DNA from 4 places in the Comamonas sp. Tr-654 genome. Region 1 is predicted to be linked to each of the others. Evidence: predicted binding sites of a transcription regulator. Region 1 holds the regulator's gene; each other region holds the start of a gene.
The links. Region 1 encodes sigma-54, which starts transcription at its own class of promoters, with help from an activator protein. Its sites were predicted from a motif close to TGGCANGNAANCTGCTTT; they were not measured.
Positions count from the first base shown of each region.

Region 1 (4,254 bases):
TACCTGTGAATAAGTTTTTCAAACAATGCACATGCTTATTGCTGTCGCTCGTATTCATCAGCGCTCCGCTTACCGGTGGCGCGCAAGTCATCAATCCCGATACGAATCTATGCCGGGAAACCGGTATTGAATTCGCCTTCCTGAACGGTGTTCAAACCACGAAACTACAGGCTGCGCAGGCCTTGGGGGTCCTTATAGGCATTCACGGTCAGAGCGCCCCCGGCGGCGATCAGATCAAGTATGAAACCCTGTACAACTATTCAAACGGCTTCGAAGATTTTGTCGAGACCTTCGAGCAGCGCCTGCAAGAGCAAGATGGTTTGCTGGCAGGCCGCCTGGAGCTCTTCTTCGAAGCCCTGAATGGAGGCGGTTCATGGTGGGACAACATCACCAACTCCGTGCCGGCGGCCGCAGAGTTGCTCAATGGATTCAACGACTGGCGCAACGCGGCAACCATTCGCTATCTCACGGCCATGCTGGGCAATCCGCCGACGCTTGCCAACTATATGGAGCATCAATCACGCATCGACAACTGGATTCTCGAAGGCAAGAAGATTCTCTTGGTCGCCCACTCCCAGGGCAATCTGTTCGCGAACGCAGCCTATGCCTATGCTGCGCCCAAGGCCGCCGTAGGCTCGGTGAAGGTAGTGCATATTGCGCCGGCCTCACCCACGCTCAACGGCGAGCACACTCTCGCTGACAAGGATCTGGTCATCAATGGTCTGCGCGCCGTAGGCACCGTGGCCGACATCACGGACAGCATTCCCGCCTATCAGCAGCGTCCTGCCGGTATCAATGGTGGAAAAGACCTGCTCGGCCACGGTCTGCTCGAGATTTACATCAACCCCGGCCTGGAGATCTCCAACCGCGTGAAGAGCCACATCACGACTGCACTGTCCACACTCGTGGCCCCGCCGGCGCGAGCGACATCCGGCTTTTTCACCACCACGCTGACCTGGGACGGCAGCGGTGACGTCGATCTGCACACCTATGAGCCCGGAGGCTCGCATGTCTACTACCGCTACATGCGCGGCGCCAGCGGCTATCTCGATGTGGACAACACCGTCGCCTACGGACCTGAGCACTACTATGCATCCTGCGATTCAGCAAGACTGCAGGAAGGCACCTATCGGGTCGCCATCGCCAACTACGCCAGAGCCGCCGGCAGAGTCGCCACGGTACAGGTTGCATCCTGGGATGACGGCGTGCTGGGCACCAAGTCTGTCACCCTGGGCGCGGCCACAGGCGACAACCCGGTCTATGCCATGTTCAATGTCGTGGTGAGCAAGAACGCCCAGAACGGCAAGTACTCCGCAACGCTGGCCCCATAAGCGACGACGCTCATCCAGCCCAAGGCAAGCGGTCTTCATCAGGCCGCTTGCCTTTTTTCGCTCCGAGCCGCGCGGCGATTCGCTACAGCGCCTTGCGCAGCGTGGTCGTCGGTATCTTGAGCTGCTCGCGGTATTTGGCGACAGTACGGCGCGCACACTCAATGCCCTGCTCCTTGAGCATGTCGGCCAGCTTGGCGTCCGACAGCGGCTTTCTCGCATCTTCGGCATCGACAAACTGCTTGATCAGCGCACGCACGGCCGTGCTGGAGGCACTGCCACCGGTTTCCGTGCCCAGGCCCGAACCGAAGAAATACTTGAGCTCGAAAGTACCCTGGGGCGTGGCCATGTACTTGGCCGTGGTCACGCGGCTGATAGTGGACTCGTGCAGGCCCAGCGTGTCTGCGATATCGCGCAGCACCAGCGGGCGCATGGCCAGCTCGCCATGCACAAAGAAGTTCTTCTGCCGCTCCACGATGGCTTCGGAAACACGCAAGATGGTGTCGAAGCGCTGCTGGATGTTCTTGATGAACCAGCGCGCCTCCTGCAGCTGCTGCTGCAGCGCCGCATGACCGTCGCTGTTCTTGTGGCGACGCAGCACGCCGGCATAGATGTCGTGCACGCGTAGACGCGGCATGACCTCGGGGTTGAGCTGCACGGAAAAGTCCGACCGGCCCGAGCCGGCCCGCACCGGACGCACGATGACATCGGGCACCACGATATGGCGCTCCACGTCGACAAAGCGCCGACCCGGACGCGGCTCCAGCCTGGCGATCAGGGCCATGGCCTCGCGCAGCTGTTCCTCGCGCGCGCCGCACAGGCTGGTGAGCTTGCGCAGATCGCGCCGCGCCAGCAAGTCCATGGGCTGGGAACAGATGGCCTGTGCCAGCAGCAGCCGGCTCATATGCGCCTCGGTCGTACCCTCGTCCTCGGCCGTGCGGATCAGATCGCGCAGCTGCAGTTGCAGGCACTCGGCCAGATCACGCGCGCCCACGCCCACCGGCTCCAGGCTTTGCAGCAGCTTCAGCGCAATGGCAAAGTGCTGCTCCAGCTCCTCGCGCTCCTCCAGATCGTCGCCGGCCAGGCTCTGCGCCAGCTCCTGCAGGGAATCCTCGAGATAACCGTCGTCGCTGAGCGACTCGATGAGAAAGCGCAGCGCCGCCGTGTCTGCCGCACCCAGATGCAGGCTTAAGGCCTGGCGATGGAGAAAGTCGGTCAGGCTCTGGTGCTCGCGCGCCAGATCGATGGCATCGGTTTCATCATCGCCATCGCGGTTGCGCGTGGAGCTGCTGGCCGAGGGCGTCTCCCACTCGCTGCTGGATTCGCCGCCCCACTCCCCGTCCTGGCCGTCCATGCCGTCGGCCTCCCAGTTCAGCGTTTCTGGAGTTTCAGGGCTCGGTGTTTCCGCTACGGTTTCAGTAGCTAATTGCGCTTGCGATGCTTCTTTTTCAGCATGAATACCATCTGAAGTGCTGTATTCATTGGCGCTAGCAGCTACATCTACAGGAGCATCTCCCGCAGTTTCGGCCTCATCGCCCGCACGCTCCAGAAAGGGGTTGTCGACCAGCATCTGCTCGACTTCCTGCGCCAGCTCCAGAGTGGAGAGTTGCAGCAGCTGGATGGATTGCTGCAGCTGCGGCGTCAGCGATAAATGCTGCGAAACGCGTAGCGAGAGACCTGGCTTCATCGAGGCGCGGCTCCCAGACAATCATTGCAAACGCGCACAGTGCAGTGGGTTTGCCGCAGGGCTGCCCCAAGGCAGACCGCGGCGCAGCCGGTCAGGGCCCCTTCTGCAGGCGGCGACCACACAAAGTGAGGGAGCGTGGGGGTCATCACATTCTGAAATGTTCGCCCAGATAGACGCGGCGCACATCGGCGTTCTCCACGATCTCCTCGGGCGTGCCTTCGGCCAGCACATGGCCGTCGCTGATGATGAAGGCGTGGTCGCAGATGCCCAGCGTCTCGCGCACGTTATGGTCGGTAATCAGCACACCGATGCCGCGCTCCTTGAGAAAGCCGATGATGCGCTGGATCTCGATCACCGCAATCGGATCGATACCGGCAAACGGCTCGTCAAGCAGGATGAAGCGCGGCTGCGTGGCCAGGGCACGCGCGATTTCCACGCGCCGACGTTCACCGCCGGACAGCGCCAGCGCCGGCGACTGGCGCAGATGCTCGACGCGCAGCTCCTGCAGCAAGCCCGTGAGGCGCTTTTCGATCTCGCCCTGCGTCAGCGCCTTGCCTTGCTCGTCCTTTTGCAGCTCCAGCACGGCGCGCACATTGTCTTCCACGCTGAGCTTGCGGAAGATGGAGGCTTCCTGGGGCAGATAGGACAGGCCCAGGCGCGAGCGCTGGTGAATCGGCATGCCGCCCACCGGCTGGCCGTCGATGAAGATCTCGCCGCCGTCGCTACGCACCAGGCCCACGATCATGTAGAACGATGTGGTCTTGCCCGCACCGTTGGGGCCGAGCAGACCGACCACCTCGCCTTTTTGCACGGACAGCGACACATCCTTGACCACCTTGCGGCTGCCATAGGACTTGGCCAGATGCTTGGCCTCCAGGCGGCTGTCGGACTCGCCGCTGCGGCTGCTGGAGAAGGTCGGCTCACTCATTTCTTCTCGTCGGCTTTCTCGCCGCCCAGCGTCATGCTCGGGCGCAATTGGGTGGCAGGAGTGGCGGGCTTGGGCTGTGCGCCCGGCGTACCGTCCTTGGGCGCCATGATGGCGCGCACGCGACCGCCCTGGCCCACGGAGGAGCTAGGCAGGCCGCCGCTGGTCTTCTGGCCATCGACGGTATAGACGTCGGTGATGTTGTTGTAGACGATGATGGAGCCCGTGACCTGGTCGCTGAGCTGGCCGCCACGGTAGCGGCGCATCTCGCCACGGCGGATGAACTTGACGATATCGGCCTTGCCGTCGTATTC
Region 1 is NZ_VWWQ01000002.1:17,185-21,438, reverse strand. It holds gene F3J24_RS05735 (hypothetical protein) at 1-13, shown strand, start outside; gene F3J24_RS24910 (hypothetical protein) at 39-1,331, shown strand; gene F3J24_RS05725 (RNA polymerase factor sigma-54) at 1,414-3,015, opposite strand; gene lptB (LPS export ABC transporter ATP-binding protein) at 3,161-3,943, opposite strand; gene lptA (lipopolysaccharide transport periplasmic protein LptA) at 3,940-4,254, opposite strand, start outside.

Region 2 (4,254 bases), 150 kb from region 1:
CACCATCTCCAGCGCGGCTAGTGCCAGCCGCGCCACCTGCTTGCCCAGCAACTGGCTGTTGGCGGGAGCCATCAGCCAGTCGGCCAGTGCCTGGGCCGGATTGTTGCGTTCGATCAGCGCTACCAGCGAGGGCGCATCGAGAAACTTGTCGCGCACGAAAGTGGCCAGGTTGTTCCCTATGCGATCCTTGTTGCGCGGGATGATGGCCGTGTGTCGCCCCACCAGCGGCAGCGGAATATGGCGAAACAGCGCCGAGACCGCAAACCAGTCGGCCAGCGCCCCCACCATGGCGGCCTCGCAGATGGCCCGCAGACACACCAGCCACAGCGGCACGGCCTGGCCCTCCAGTCCCCAGCGCGAGCCTGCCAGCGCCGTGGCGATGAAGCCGGCCGTCACCAGCAGCAGCAAAATCAGCGGCAGCCGCTTGGCGCGCTGCAGGGACAGGCGTTGTTCTTCGGTGAGCATGGCGCAAGCATAGGCGAGTCGGGCCGGCTCGCCTATGCCTGCGGCCCCGATGGCCGCGCATGGCTTGCGCTGCGCCATTGCAGCAACAGACGGCAGGCTTTTGCAATTGCACCGAAAATAGCGCTCCTGTATTCCCTGACTCTCGAGAAATCATGACCGAAGCCACCCGCCCCGAACTGCCCGACCATCTGTCCGTTGACCCTCGCAGCCCCCACCATGTGGCCGCCGTGTTCGAGCACGATATCGGCATCCGCTTCAACGGCAAGGATCGCTTTGACGTCGAGGAATACTGCGTCAGCGAAGGCTGGGTCAAGGTTCCCGCCGGCAAGACCCTGGACCGCAAGGGCAAGCCCCTGCTGATCAAGCTCAAGGGCACGGTCGAAGCGTATTACCGTTGAACCCCTGAGGCGCTTTGCGCGCCTGGGCGGCCCCGCCCTCCACGGCCTCGCTGCGGGGTGGCAGGGCACTGACCTGCCGACTTCGACTCGGGCCGCGCTCCAATAAAAAGAGCTGTTTGCGATTTATTTACAAGGATTTCAAATGCTTTCAGCACTGAAACCTATTAATAACATGCGCTAACAGCTCTTTTTTAATGAGCATTCACTCAATCAAGCCAGGGCTTCGGCCGGGCCGAAGAACTCGTAGTGCACCTGGGCGTCGGGCACGCCCAGCTCACGCAGCGACTGCTTGACGCTGCGCATGAAGCCGCGCGGCCCCAGGAAGTAGACATCGGCATCGCGCGACGCGGGCAGCCACTGGGCCAGTTGGTCGGTGCTCAGCAGGCCCTGGGCATCGACCTCGTCGCCGGCATCCGCCTGGTCGTAGCAATAGCGGCGCGTGAGCTGCTCATGGCTGCGGGCCAGTGCATCAATCTTCTCGCGAAAGGCATGCACGCCGCGATCGCGCGCGCAGTGGATAAAGGTGATCTCTCGGCCCGTCGGCAGTGCCGCCTGCAGCATTGGCAGCGTGGGCGTGATGCCCACACCGCCGCTGATCAGCACCAGGGGCTTGGCATTGGCCTGCAGCGTGAAATGACCGGCGGGCGGGAACAGCTCCAGCGTATCGCCCACTTGCAGTTGGTCGTGCAGATGGCTGGAGACCTTGCCGCCGGCCTCGCGCTTGACGCTGATGCGATAGCTCTTGCCGTTGGCAGGTGCCGACAGCGAATAGTTGCGGCGCTGCTCCAGGCCGTCGACCACCACGCGCAGGCCGATGTACTGACCGGGCTGATGGGCAATCACCGCGCCGCCGTCCGCCGGCTCCAGATAGAACGAGGTGATCTCGGCCGATTCGGCCTGCTTTTGCACCAGTCTGAAGGCGCGCGCACCTCGCCAGCCGCCTTCGGCCGCCGCCGTCTGCTCGTAGGCGCTGCGCTCGGCCGCGATCAGGATATCGGCCAGCTGCTGATAGGCCGCAGCCCAGGCGGCGATCACCTCATCCGTGGCAATCTCGGCACCCAGCACTTCACGAATGGCGCGCAGCAGGCAGGCACCCACGATGGGGTAATGCTCGGCCTGCACCTGCAGCGCCACATGCTTGTTGATGATCTGGGCGGGCAGATTGCCCAGGTTTTCCAGACGGTCGATGTTCTTGGCATACATCAGCACGCTGTGCGCCAGAGCACGCGGCTGGGCACCGCTTTGCTGGTGTGCCTGGTTGAACAGCGGGCGCACCTCTGGGTATTCGCCCAGCATGGTCTGGTAGAAATGCGTGATCAGCGCCTCGCCGCCGGTTTCCAGCAGCGGCACGGTGGCCTTGACGATCTCGCGTTGACGTTCGGTAAGCATGCAAATCTCCTGGTTGCTGCCTTGCCAGCTGCAAGGCTTGCACCAGTCAGTGCAAGCAGCGTGCCAGCCTCAATACCACTGCAAAACAATGGCTTGCAGAAATATGCGTCAATATGACATTGCTCAATTGATGTCTTATTGACACCGAACGCTGTCGTTATGACAACCTCCCATATTCTCAACGCCGTCAGCCCGCTGATCGCCGATCTGGCCCAGGACCTGCCCGAGCGCGAACGCCTGCGCCGTCTGCTGGCCGCGCTGCGCAATCTGCTGCCCGCCGATGCCGTCGCCCTGCTGAAGCTCGAAGGCGAATGGCTGCGCCCCATGGCGATCGACGGCCTGATGCCGGACACGCTGGGCCGACGCTTTCGCCTGGCCGAGCATCCGCGCTTTGCCCAGCTGCTGGCGGCCGGCCAGGCCATGCGCTTCGAGCCCGACAGCCCCCTGCCCGACCCCTATGACGGGCTGGTGGCGCACAAGGGCCAGGCCATCACCGAGCTGCATGTGCATGACTGCATGGGCTGCGTGCTGCAGCTGGGCGGCCTGCCCTGGGGCCTGCTGACGCTGGATGCAATGGAGCCGGGCCGCTTTGCCGACCCTGCGGCGCTGGCCATGCTGCAGGCCTTCAGCAATCTGGCTGCGGCCACCGTGGCCACGGCAGAGCGCGTGCACCAACTGTCGCAGCTCGCGCGCGGCGCCGCCGGCTCGACCAGCCCAAGCGCGCCGCCAGAGCGCGGACTGCAGGGCGCAAGCCCCGTCATGCGCCAGCTGCAGAAAGACATTGCCCTGGTCGCCGCCAGCGATCTTTGCGTGCTCATCACCGGCGAAACCGGTACCGGCAAGGAGCTGGTAGCCCAGGCCGTGCATGCGCAGTCGGGCCGGGCCGACAAGCCCATGATCAGCATCAACTGCGCGGCCCTGCCGGACAACCTGGTCGAGAGCGAGCTGTTCGGTCATGTGCGCGGGGCCTTCACCGGAGCGCTGACCGAGCGCAGCGGCAAGTTCGAGCAGGCGCATCAGGGCACGCTGTTTCTGGACGAGGTCGGAGAACTCTCGCTGCCCGTGCAGGCCAAGCTGCTGCGTGTGCTGCAAAGCGGCCAGCTGCAGCGCCTGGGCTCGGACCGGGAGCATCATGTGGATGTGCGCGTGATCGCCGCCACCAACCGCGACCTGGCTGCGGAAGTCGGCGCCGGGCGCATGCGCGCGGACTTCTATCACCGCCTCAACGTCTATCCGCTCAATGTGCCGCCGCTGCGCGAGCGCGACAGCGACGTGCTGCAGCTGGCGGGCTATTTCCTCGAAGAGAACCGCTCCAGACTCAGGCTGGGCGGCCTGCGCCTGGATGCGGCCGCACAGGCGGCCTTGCTCAATCGCAGCTGGAGCGGCAATGTACGCGAGCTTGAGCACTGCATCAGCCGCGCCGTGCTCAGAGCCCTGAGCCGCCATGACGGCAGCGCCAGCCGCGCCGGTGCCAGGCTGCGCATCGTGACGCTGGGGCCTGCCGATCTCTGGGAGCGGACCGAGGCGCCTGCCGCCGAACAGGCTGCGGCCGCCAACGACCTGGCCACTCCGGCAGCGGCGCCCGAGGCTGGCCTGCGCGCCGCCGTCAGCGCCTATGAGCGCCAGCTGGTCAGCGCCAGCCTGGCCCGCCACCGGGGCAGCTGGGCCTCTGCAGCGCGCGAGCTGCAGCTCGATCGAGCCAATCTGCAGCGCCTGGCCAAGCGGCTGGAGATAGACAGGCCTTGATCAGCGGCCCTGGATGCCCAGCAGCTCCACGTCGAAGTTCAGCGTGGCATTGGGTGGCACGGCCCGGCCCGCGCCGCGTGTGCCATAGGCAATGGCTGGCGGGCAGGTGAACTTGGCCTTGCCGCCGACCTTCATCTTCTGCACGCCCTCGGTCCAGCAGGGGATCACGCCATTGAGCGGGAACTCGATGGGCTGCTTGCGGGCATAGGAGCTGTCGAACTCCTTGCCGGTATCGGGGAAGTAGCCGCGGTAATGC
Region 2 is NZ_VWWQ01000002.1:166,811-171,064, reverse strand. It holds gene F3J24_RS06490 (DUF445 domain-containing protein) at 1-465, opposite strand, end outside; gene F3J24_RS06485 (DUF3297 family protein) at 618-863, shown strand; gene hmpA (NO-inducible flavohemoprotein) at 1,074-2,252, opposite strand; gene norR (nitric oxide reductase transcriptional regulator NorR) at 2,412-3,998, shown strand; gene F3J24_RS06470 (FKBP-type peptidyl-prolyl cis-trans isomerase) at 3,999-4,254, opposite strand, start outside.
Region 2: a site for sigma-54 is predicted at 2,301-2,318, ahead of hmpA (NO-inducible flavohemoprotein). Genes of this name have one in related genera too.

Region 3 (4,254 bases), on a different contig from region 1:
TGCGCACCTTCCCCAGCGGCGATCAGGTGGCCAATGTGACCATCGCCACCACGGACCGCTGGCGCGACAAGAACTCCGGTGAAAACCGCGAAGCCACCGAATGGCACCGCGTGGTCTTCAACGGCAAGCTGGCCGAAATCGTGGGGCAGTATCTGCGCAAGGGTAGCCAGGTCTATGTGGAAGGCAGTCTGCGCACCCGCAAGTGGACCGACCAGGCCTCCGGCCAGGAGCGCTACGCCACCGAAATCCGCGCCGACACCATGCAGATGCTGGGAAGCCGCCAGGGCGGTGGTCAGCAGCAAGGCGGCTACGGCGGCGACGATGGTTATGGTGAAAGCAGCTATCAGGCGCCCAGCCGTCCGGCTTCCGCGCCCATGCAGCAGCGCCCCGCACCGGCACCGATGCAACAGCGTTCTGCTCCCGCACCCATGGCTCCTCCTCCCCAGCGTGCTGCGTCGGGGTTTGACGACATGGACGACGATATCCCGTTCTAATTCAGGGACAGGCGGCTGGTGTCGCTTTCCAAGAATCTGCAAAAGCCCGCGCTCCCATCAGCGCGGGCTTTTCTCATGCGGTGAACGGAGACGATGCAGGAGCAATTCCATAGATGTTGCAGGCGGATGGCAGCAGCGTTGAAAATTTCAATCGGATCGCTGGCTTCATCGAATTAGTGAAATAAGATGCTGCATCCAGGCGCGTTTCATCTAGTTACGATTAGGGGTCGAGCGCTGAATCACACACTCAAGTGTGAGGGATCTCTGCCAGTGCAGCCAAGCGGGACTTGGCGTTTCCTCAGGAGCTTCGAGCATGCCGACTTTGGTCATCTCAATCGACGGCGCAGTTATCAAGGAAGTGCAGCTCACCAAGGAGCGCACGACCGTGGGTCGTCGTCCTTATAACGACATCGTGATCGAGAATCTGGCGGTCAGCGGCGAGCATGCCGTGCTCACCATCACTGGCGGCAAGGTCAGCATCGAGGACTTGCGCAGCACCAACGGCACCTATGTCAATGGCCGTGCCATCCAGAAGCAGTATCTGCTCAACGGCGACCTGCTGGACATCGGGCGTTACAAAATCCGCTTTCTCGACACCGTGATCCCCGATACCAATATTGCGTCTGCCCAGAGCGGCAAAAAGGCGGCGCTGGCGCACATTTCCGAAGAAGCAGACAGCGGCCATGCCAAACTGGCCAGCCCTTCCGGGTTTGGCGAAATCTCAAGCTTTAGTTCCACCATTCAGGGCTCGCTTGCCGCACTGCCGGAGCGTCACGCCGTGATTCGCATGCTCACCGGCAGCTTGGCAGGCAAGGAAATAGCGCTTTTCAAAGTCGTCACCACCCTGGGTAAGCCTGGAGTAGCCATTGCTTCCATCACTCAGAAGCCTCATGGCTTTGTGCTTACCCAACTGGAAGGTGCCAGTGAAGATCTGAAGCTCAATGGTCAGGTAGTCGGACCTCTTTCCGTGCCCCTGCTCAATGGCGATACGGTGGACCTGGCGGGAAGCACCATGCGCTTTGTCGTGGAGTGACAGGCCGACTTGATAGGTGTTAAGCGCCTGACAAATTTGTCATTGTTTTCGACTGTGCCGCCAAAATTGTTACTCAAGCTCGCGTGAATGTTGCCAAACGTGTCGTTTTGAATGAGGTCTGCGTTTGCCAAATTGTTGGCATGCAGCTTGCTTCTTAGGTTGGGTCTCATCCAACTAGGGAGTTTGAAATGAAGCGTTCCATTCAAAAGGGTTTCACCCTGATCGAACTGATGATCGTTGTGGCGATCATCGGTATTCTGGCTGCCGTGGCTCTGCCTGCTTACAAGGACTACACAGTAAAGGCTCGCATGGCCGAAGTGGTGCTGGCTGCCTCTCAGTGCCGTACCTCGATTAGCGAGCAGGTGCAATCGATGAATACAACTTCTACAGGTTCAGCCAATGGATGGGGCTGTGAGGCCAACCCTACTGGTGCAGGTTCCAATCCTTCTAAGATGGTGAAATCTGTGGCGACAACTGCCAATGGAGTTATTACTGTCACTCCTGATACGTCTGCACTGGGTGTTTCGCTCGGCTCCAGCGATACGGTCAAGCTGGAACCATTCATGGATACAGCTAACACAACGGCACTGAAGGTTGATGCAGCTTCGAATCACCAAGGCTCGCAAATTGTGAGCTGGAAGTGCAGTGGCGGTTCCACGACTATTAGCAAATACCTGCCCGGATCCTGCAAGTAATATCTATTCAGTCAGAGAAGCCTCCGCCAGGGGGCTTTTTTTATGTCTTACTTCAAGAAATATAGTCAATTAACTGCTGGTGTTTTTTTAGTGCTGATGTGGGTAATTCCGGACCACATATCACCCTGGAACACTTTTTTGCAGGAAGCATTTGCTTGCGCTGGATTTTTCTTGCTATGGGGGGGATGTGGCTTCACACTTATACCGATACGTATCTATATTTGCTTGTCTCTGTTAGCCGTTATCTCTATAGTTCAGTATTTCCTTGGATTGATTGGTCTCGGAGATCTTGTATTTTTGATATTATTGTCAGCATACTGCTGCATGTCTTCTTCTCTCGGAGTTTTATCTTTAATAGGGCAGAGAGACTGTGTGAATTATGAAAATATTTCAAAGATAGATATCGTATTCTTGACGATTCTCCTCGGCGCTTTGATAAACAGTGTTGTGGGCCTTGCTCAATGGCAAGGCGTAGAGCAAGGGATGTTTATGTACCCCAGCAAGGGCCGAGTTTATGGCAATATTGCACAGCCTAATCAGTTGGCTACATTATTGCTAATGGCACTTGTATCATTACTTTATTTCGATATAAACAAGAAGATACGGGGTTTATGGTTGTATAGTGCTTCTGTAATTCTTGTTTTTACATTAGTCGCAACCCAGTCTAGAACCGGGGCATTATCAATTACGATTATGGCGGCTGTGGTATTTTTTATTAAGAATTTCAGGAAGTCCCTACATTGGGTATCAATCTCCTTGTTGCTCTATTGGGTAATTTTCATTAAATGGGCGGATATATCCAATTTATTGGGTGGAAGTGCTGCGCGGGAATTTTCAGGATTAAGTACAACGCGTTATAAGTTATGGGAGCAGATGTATGCGGCGATATTTGAAAAACCATTTATTGGTTGGGGGTGGTTGAATCTAGGGGCGGCTCAGCAAAACTTTACCGTGAGAATTGGCGGTGCAGAGAACATGGATCATGCCCACAATTTATTTTTGGATCTGATGATATGGTTTGGAGTTCCTGTTGGTGGAGTAATTGCAATAGCGCTGATATTTTGGATGGTAAGATCCTTGCACGGTAATTTAATTGTTAAAGGCAATGATAAATCTGCAATTACTTCTCAATGTGCAATTTTATTGATTTTACCAATTGCATTACATAGTATGCTAGAGTATCCATTTGCATATATGTATTTTATGCTGCCGTGTGTATTTTTTATGGGGGTAGTCGAAGGAGATACAAAATTTTTGAAATTTATTTCACCAAACTTAAAAAAATTAATTTGGATATTTATCTTTCTCTCATTAGTGCTGTCTGTTGTTGTTGGTAGGGACTATTTACAAATAGAAAATGATTTTAGGGCTTCCTTGTTGGAGGAGCAATTCCATACAAAAGAAGATGAATTGCACAATTACGGCTCTTTGCCTTTAATTCTGAGCCAGTACCAGGGGCTTGTGAAAGTATTAAGAACTACTCCGTCCTCCGATATAGATGAGGAGGACTTAGAGGCTGCTAGGTTTATTTCTAAACGCTTTCCATGGCTCATAACAATGCGCCAGTATTACTTATTTTTATTGAAAATGGGTAGATGTGATGAAGCAAAGAATCAAGAATTGATCATAGAGTCTTTCTTTGGCCATTTTGGTGTACTTAAAGCCGAAGAATATTCAATTAAATATAATCTGACGGGTGTCTGTAATTGACGGTTGCTTTTAAACTAAGTGACCCGACTTCCCGCCCCGCTTCTCCAGCACTCTGACACCCCCCATTACCATCCCCTTATCCACTGCCTTGCACATATCGTAGATGGTCAGCAAGCCGACTTGTACGGCGGTCAGGGCTTCCATTTCCACGCCGGTCTGGCCTTTTAGCTCAACGGTGGCGGTGCAACGGATGGAATTGGATTCCGGCTCCAGCTCAAACTCCACGGCAACACGGGTCAGAGCCAGGGGGTGGCACAAGGGGATGAGGTCGCTGGTTTTTTTGGCGGCCATGATGGCGGCGATGCGGGCCACGCTCAGCACG
Region 3 is NZ_VWWQ01000004.1:304,807-309,060, forward strand. It holds gene ssb (single-stranded DNA-binding protein) at 1-494, shown strand, start outside; gene F3J24_RS14670 (FHA domain-containing protein) at 808-1,527, shown strand; gene F3J24_RS14675 (pilin) at 1,716-2,222, shown strand; gene F3J24_RS14680 (PglL family O-oligosaccharyltransferase) at 2,547-3,932, shown strand; gene moaC (cyclic pyranopterin monophosphate synthase MoaC) at 3,942-4,254, opposite strand, start outside.
Region 3: a site for sigma-54 is predicted at 1,664-1,681, ahead of F3J24_RS14675 (pilin). Genes of this name have one in related genera too.

Region 4 (4,254 bases), on a different contig from region 1:
GTGCAGGCCGTGGGCCTTGGCCGAGCGGAAGACGCGCATGCCGCTGACGGGGTCGTTGCGCGAGAGCAGCACCACCTCCACATGCTGCTGTCCTTCGGTGTTGAAGGCCAGAAGCTTCTTGACCAGCGAGAAGGCAACGCCCGGTGCGGCAGGCACGTCCAGCCGCTCGCGCTGCAGGCGCAGATAGCTCGCCGGGTCGCTGTCCTCGAAGAGGCGGTTTTCCTCCTCAAAATCGAACAGGGCTCGCGAGGAGATGGCGACGACGAGCTTGTCGTTCAGGGTCATGGCCATGGCGGTACGGCTTTGAGCGAATGTGCAGACAGGCTTCGATCATACGCAGGCCGCCGCACCCTCACCAGTTGGCTTCGCGCTCTGGCGTGGCACTGATGTGGTGGATGGACAGATCGGCCCCGTCAAACTCCTGCTCCTGGCTCAGGCGCAGGCCCATGGTTTTCTTGAGCAGGCCGTAGACCAGCAGGCCGCCCAGCGCGGCCCAGGCCACGCCCATCAGCGTGCCTATGAGCTGGGCCAGCGGATGCACGCCGCCAAGCCCGCCCAGTGCCTGCGTGCCGAAGATGCCGGCCGCAATGCCGCCCCAGGCGCCGCACAGACCGTGCAGCGGCCACACGCCCAGCACGTCGTCGATCTTCCATTTGTTCTGCGTCAGCGTGAACATGAAGACAAAGATGGCGCCGGCGGCAGCCCCCACGACCAGTGCCCCCAAAGGGTGCATCAGATCCGAGCCCGCGCAGACGGCGACCAGACCGGCCAGCGGGCCGTTATGCACAAAACCCGGGTCGTTCTTGCCCACCGCCAGGGCGGCCAGCGTGCCGCCCACCATGGCCATCAGCGAGTTCACGGCGACCAGACCCGAGATCTTGTCCAGACTCTGGGCACTCATCACATTGAAGCCGAACCAGCCCACGATCAGAATCCAGGCGCCCAGCGCCAGGAAGGGAATGCTGGAGGGCGGTGTGGCGGCAATCGCCCCGCCCTGGCGGTAGCGATTGCGGCGCGGGCCCAGCAGCAGCACGGCTCCAAGGGCGATCCAGCCGCCCACGGCGTGAACGACCACGCTGCCGGCAAAGTCATGGAACTCGGAGCCGGTCAGCGCCTTGATCCAGGCCTGGACGCCGAAATGCTGGTTCCAGGCAATGCCCTCGAAGAAGGGGTAGATCAGGCCCACGATCATGGCCGTGGCGATCAGCTGGGGCCAGAACTTGGCGCGCTCGGCAATGCCGCCCGAGATGATGGCGGGAATGGCGGCCGCGAAGGTCAGCAAAAAGAAGAACTTGACCAGGCCGTAGCCGTTGAGTGCCGTCAGCTGCTCGGCACCCACGAAAAAGTGCGTGCCATAGGCCACGCCATAGCCGAGAGCGAAATAGACCACGGTGGAGACCGAGAAGTCGACCAGGATCTTGACCAGGGCATTGACCTGGTTCTTGCGGCGCACGGTGCCCAGCTCCAGAAAGGCGAAACCGGCGTGCATGGCCAGGACCATGACGGCGCCCATCAAAATGAACAGGGCATCCGCGCCCTGTTTTAGTGCTTGCATGAAAACGCTCCAGCTGAAATTTGCTATTTATTGGTGCGAAATTGCGGAAAAAACCCGCAATGCACTAAAAGAAAGCAAGAATTGCGCCAAGCTAGAGTGGGTGCTTCCGCACCGGCACAGGCCTGTCAGGCCTATTTGACGAACTGGTTGAGCTGGATGATGGGCATGAGCACGGCCAGCACGATGAGCATGACCACCAGCCCCATGACGACGATGAGCAGGGGCTCCAAAATCGTGGCCAGGTGCATGGCACGGCGCTGGACCTCGGTGGACAGCTGGGTGGCGGCGCGCTGCAGCATCAGCGGCAACTGGCCCGTCTGTTCGCCCAGTCGGGCGAACATGGCGACCAGACCCGGAAAGCGCTTTTTCTGCGCCAGGGCGGAGGCCAGCGGCGCGCCTTCACGCACCAGTACCAGCGCATCCATGGCATCGGCGCGCAGGGCGCGGTTGTTCAGTGTCTCGGCGGCGGCCTGCAAGGCCTTGAGAATGGGCACGCCCGCTCCGGCCAGCATGGCCAGGGTACCGGCAAAGCGCGCCGCGTTATAGCTGCGCGAGAGCCGGCCTATCAGCGGCAGATGCAGCCACTGGGCATCGAAGCGCTCGCGAAATGCCTCGTTTTTGAGCGCCAGCCGAAAACCCACGGCAGCCAGCAGCAGCACGACCAGCATGAACCAGCCATAGCTGCGCACAAAGTCGCTGATGCCGAGCATGACCACAGTGAGAAACGGCAGTGCACGCTTGGTGCCGGCAAACACGCCGGCCACCTGCGGCACCACATAGCTGACCAGGAAGATCACGATGACGATGGCCACCAGCGTCACGATGGCCGGATACAGCGAGGCGCCGATGAGCTTGGACTGCAATGCCTGACGCGCCTCCAGGTCGTCGGCCAAGTTTTCCAGCACCGGGCCCAGGCTGCCGCTGGACTCGCCGGCGCCGATCACGGCGCAGAAGATGTCGGAGAACTCGCGTGGATGCTGCTCCAGCGCCTTTGCAAAGCTGGAGCCGGCATTGACCTCGGCCCTCAGCGCCGCGACCAGCTGATGCTGGCGTTCGTCCTCGGCTTCCTCGGCCAGCGCGGCTAGTGCGCGTTCTATGGGCAGGCCGGAGCTGACCAGCCCCGAGAGCTGGCGGGTCCATACCGCGAGGCTGGTGGAGTTGAAGACCGGGCGCGTGAGCCAGCCGGATGCGCCTGTCCGCCCCCGGCCCTGGCCTGCGGCGACGGGTTCGACCTGCAGCGGCACCAGGGCCTGGCTGCGCAGCTGGCTGCGCGCGGCACGGGCGTTGTCGGCTTCCAGGGTGCCCTTGCGGGTCTGGCCCTGGGCATCCAGGGCTTCAAAGGTAAAGGCAGGCATGCGCGAATCGATCTGACAGTGACGGTTTAGTGCCGATGGTAGCGACTAATGATGTCAGCCCTTCGGCATTTGAGAGAGCGGACCCGGCTTGATGCAGGTCATGACTGCCGCGGTCGAGCTCGGCACAATGGTCTGCCGATTCAAGAACGGGAGGTTTCGATGCTCAAGGACAAGGTTGCATTGGTGACGGGAGCTGCATCCGGCATAGGCCGCTGTGTGGCACTGACATGGGCCAGGGAAGGCGCGCGTGTGGTGCTGGCCGACCTCAACGAGGAGCAGGGCCAGGAGACAGCTGCCCTGGTGCGCGAGCTGGGTGCCGAGGCCCTGTATCTGCGCGCCGACGCCGGAAGCCCGGCGGATCACGAGGCGCTGGTGGCCTTGACCATGCGCCACTTCGGCCGCCTGGATGCGGCCTGCAACAACGCCGGCATCGGCGGCGTCAGCGCGCCCACCGCCGACTATCCGCTGGATGCCTGGGAGCAGGTGCTGCGCGTCAATCTCTCGGGCGTCTTCTATGCCTGCAAATACCAGATCGCCGCCATGCTGCAGGGTGGCGGCGGCTCCATCATCAACATGGCGTCCATCCTCGGTGCCGTGGGCTTTGCCAACTCTGCGGCCTATACGGCCGCCAAGCATGGCGTGCTGGGTCTGACCAAGGCCGCCGCGCTCGAATATTCAGCCCTGGGAGTGCGCGTCAATGCCGTGGGGCCGGGCTTTATCCAGACCCCCATGATCAGCGGTCTGGAGCAGGACCCTGCCACGCATGCGGCGCTGGTGGCGGCCCATCCCATGGGGCGCCTGGGTCAGCCCGAGGAGATTGCCGAGCTGGTGGCCTGGCTGGCCAGCGACCGCGCGTCGTTTGTGACGGGTGCTTATTACCCGGTCGACGGCGGTTACTTGGCGCGTTGAGTGGTTTGCAGCGGTTTGCTATAGGTTTTGATGGCCTTGCGCCCGACTGGCAGGCGCTGCAGGCCAAAATCTTTAAACGACCGGCGCCATGGCGGCGGCTTGCATATCGCCGTCGATCTCGTCGGCGCGCACCGAGGCTGCACGCTGCAGCAGCGGCGTGGCATAGGCCTCGAATTCGGGCCGTTTGGGCAAGCTGCCGTCCATCATGCTCCAGCCGATATAACTGGCCAGATACAGATCGGCGGCCGTGAAGTGGTCGCCGCAGACATAGCGCTTGCCGGCCACTGCATGCAGCAAGGTGTTCAGCACATCGTCAAAGCGGCCAAAGCCCGCGCTTATGGCCTGCTGATGCGTTTGCGATGTCAGCCAGCCTTCGTTGCGGGCGGTTGTGACGGCCTCCACCGGCCCGGCGACAAAGAACAGCCAGCGAAAGTA
Region 4 is NZ_VWWQ01000003.1:636,047-640,300, reverse strand. It holds gene F3J24_RS12650 (5'-nucleotidase) at 1-291, opposite strand, end outside; gene F3J24_RS12645 (ammonium transporter) at 353-1,555, opposite strand; gene gspF (type II secretion system inner membrane protein GspF) at 1,687-2,910, opposite strand; gene F3J24_RS12635 (SDR family NAD(P)-dependent oxidoreductase) at 3,070-3,819, shown strand; gene F3J24_RS12630 (glutathione S-transferase family protein) at 3,892-4,254, opposite strand, start outside.
Region 4: a site for sigma-54 is predicted at 1,627-1,644, ahead of F3J24_RS12645 (ammonium transporter). Genes of this name have one in related genera too.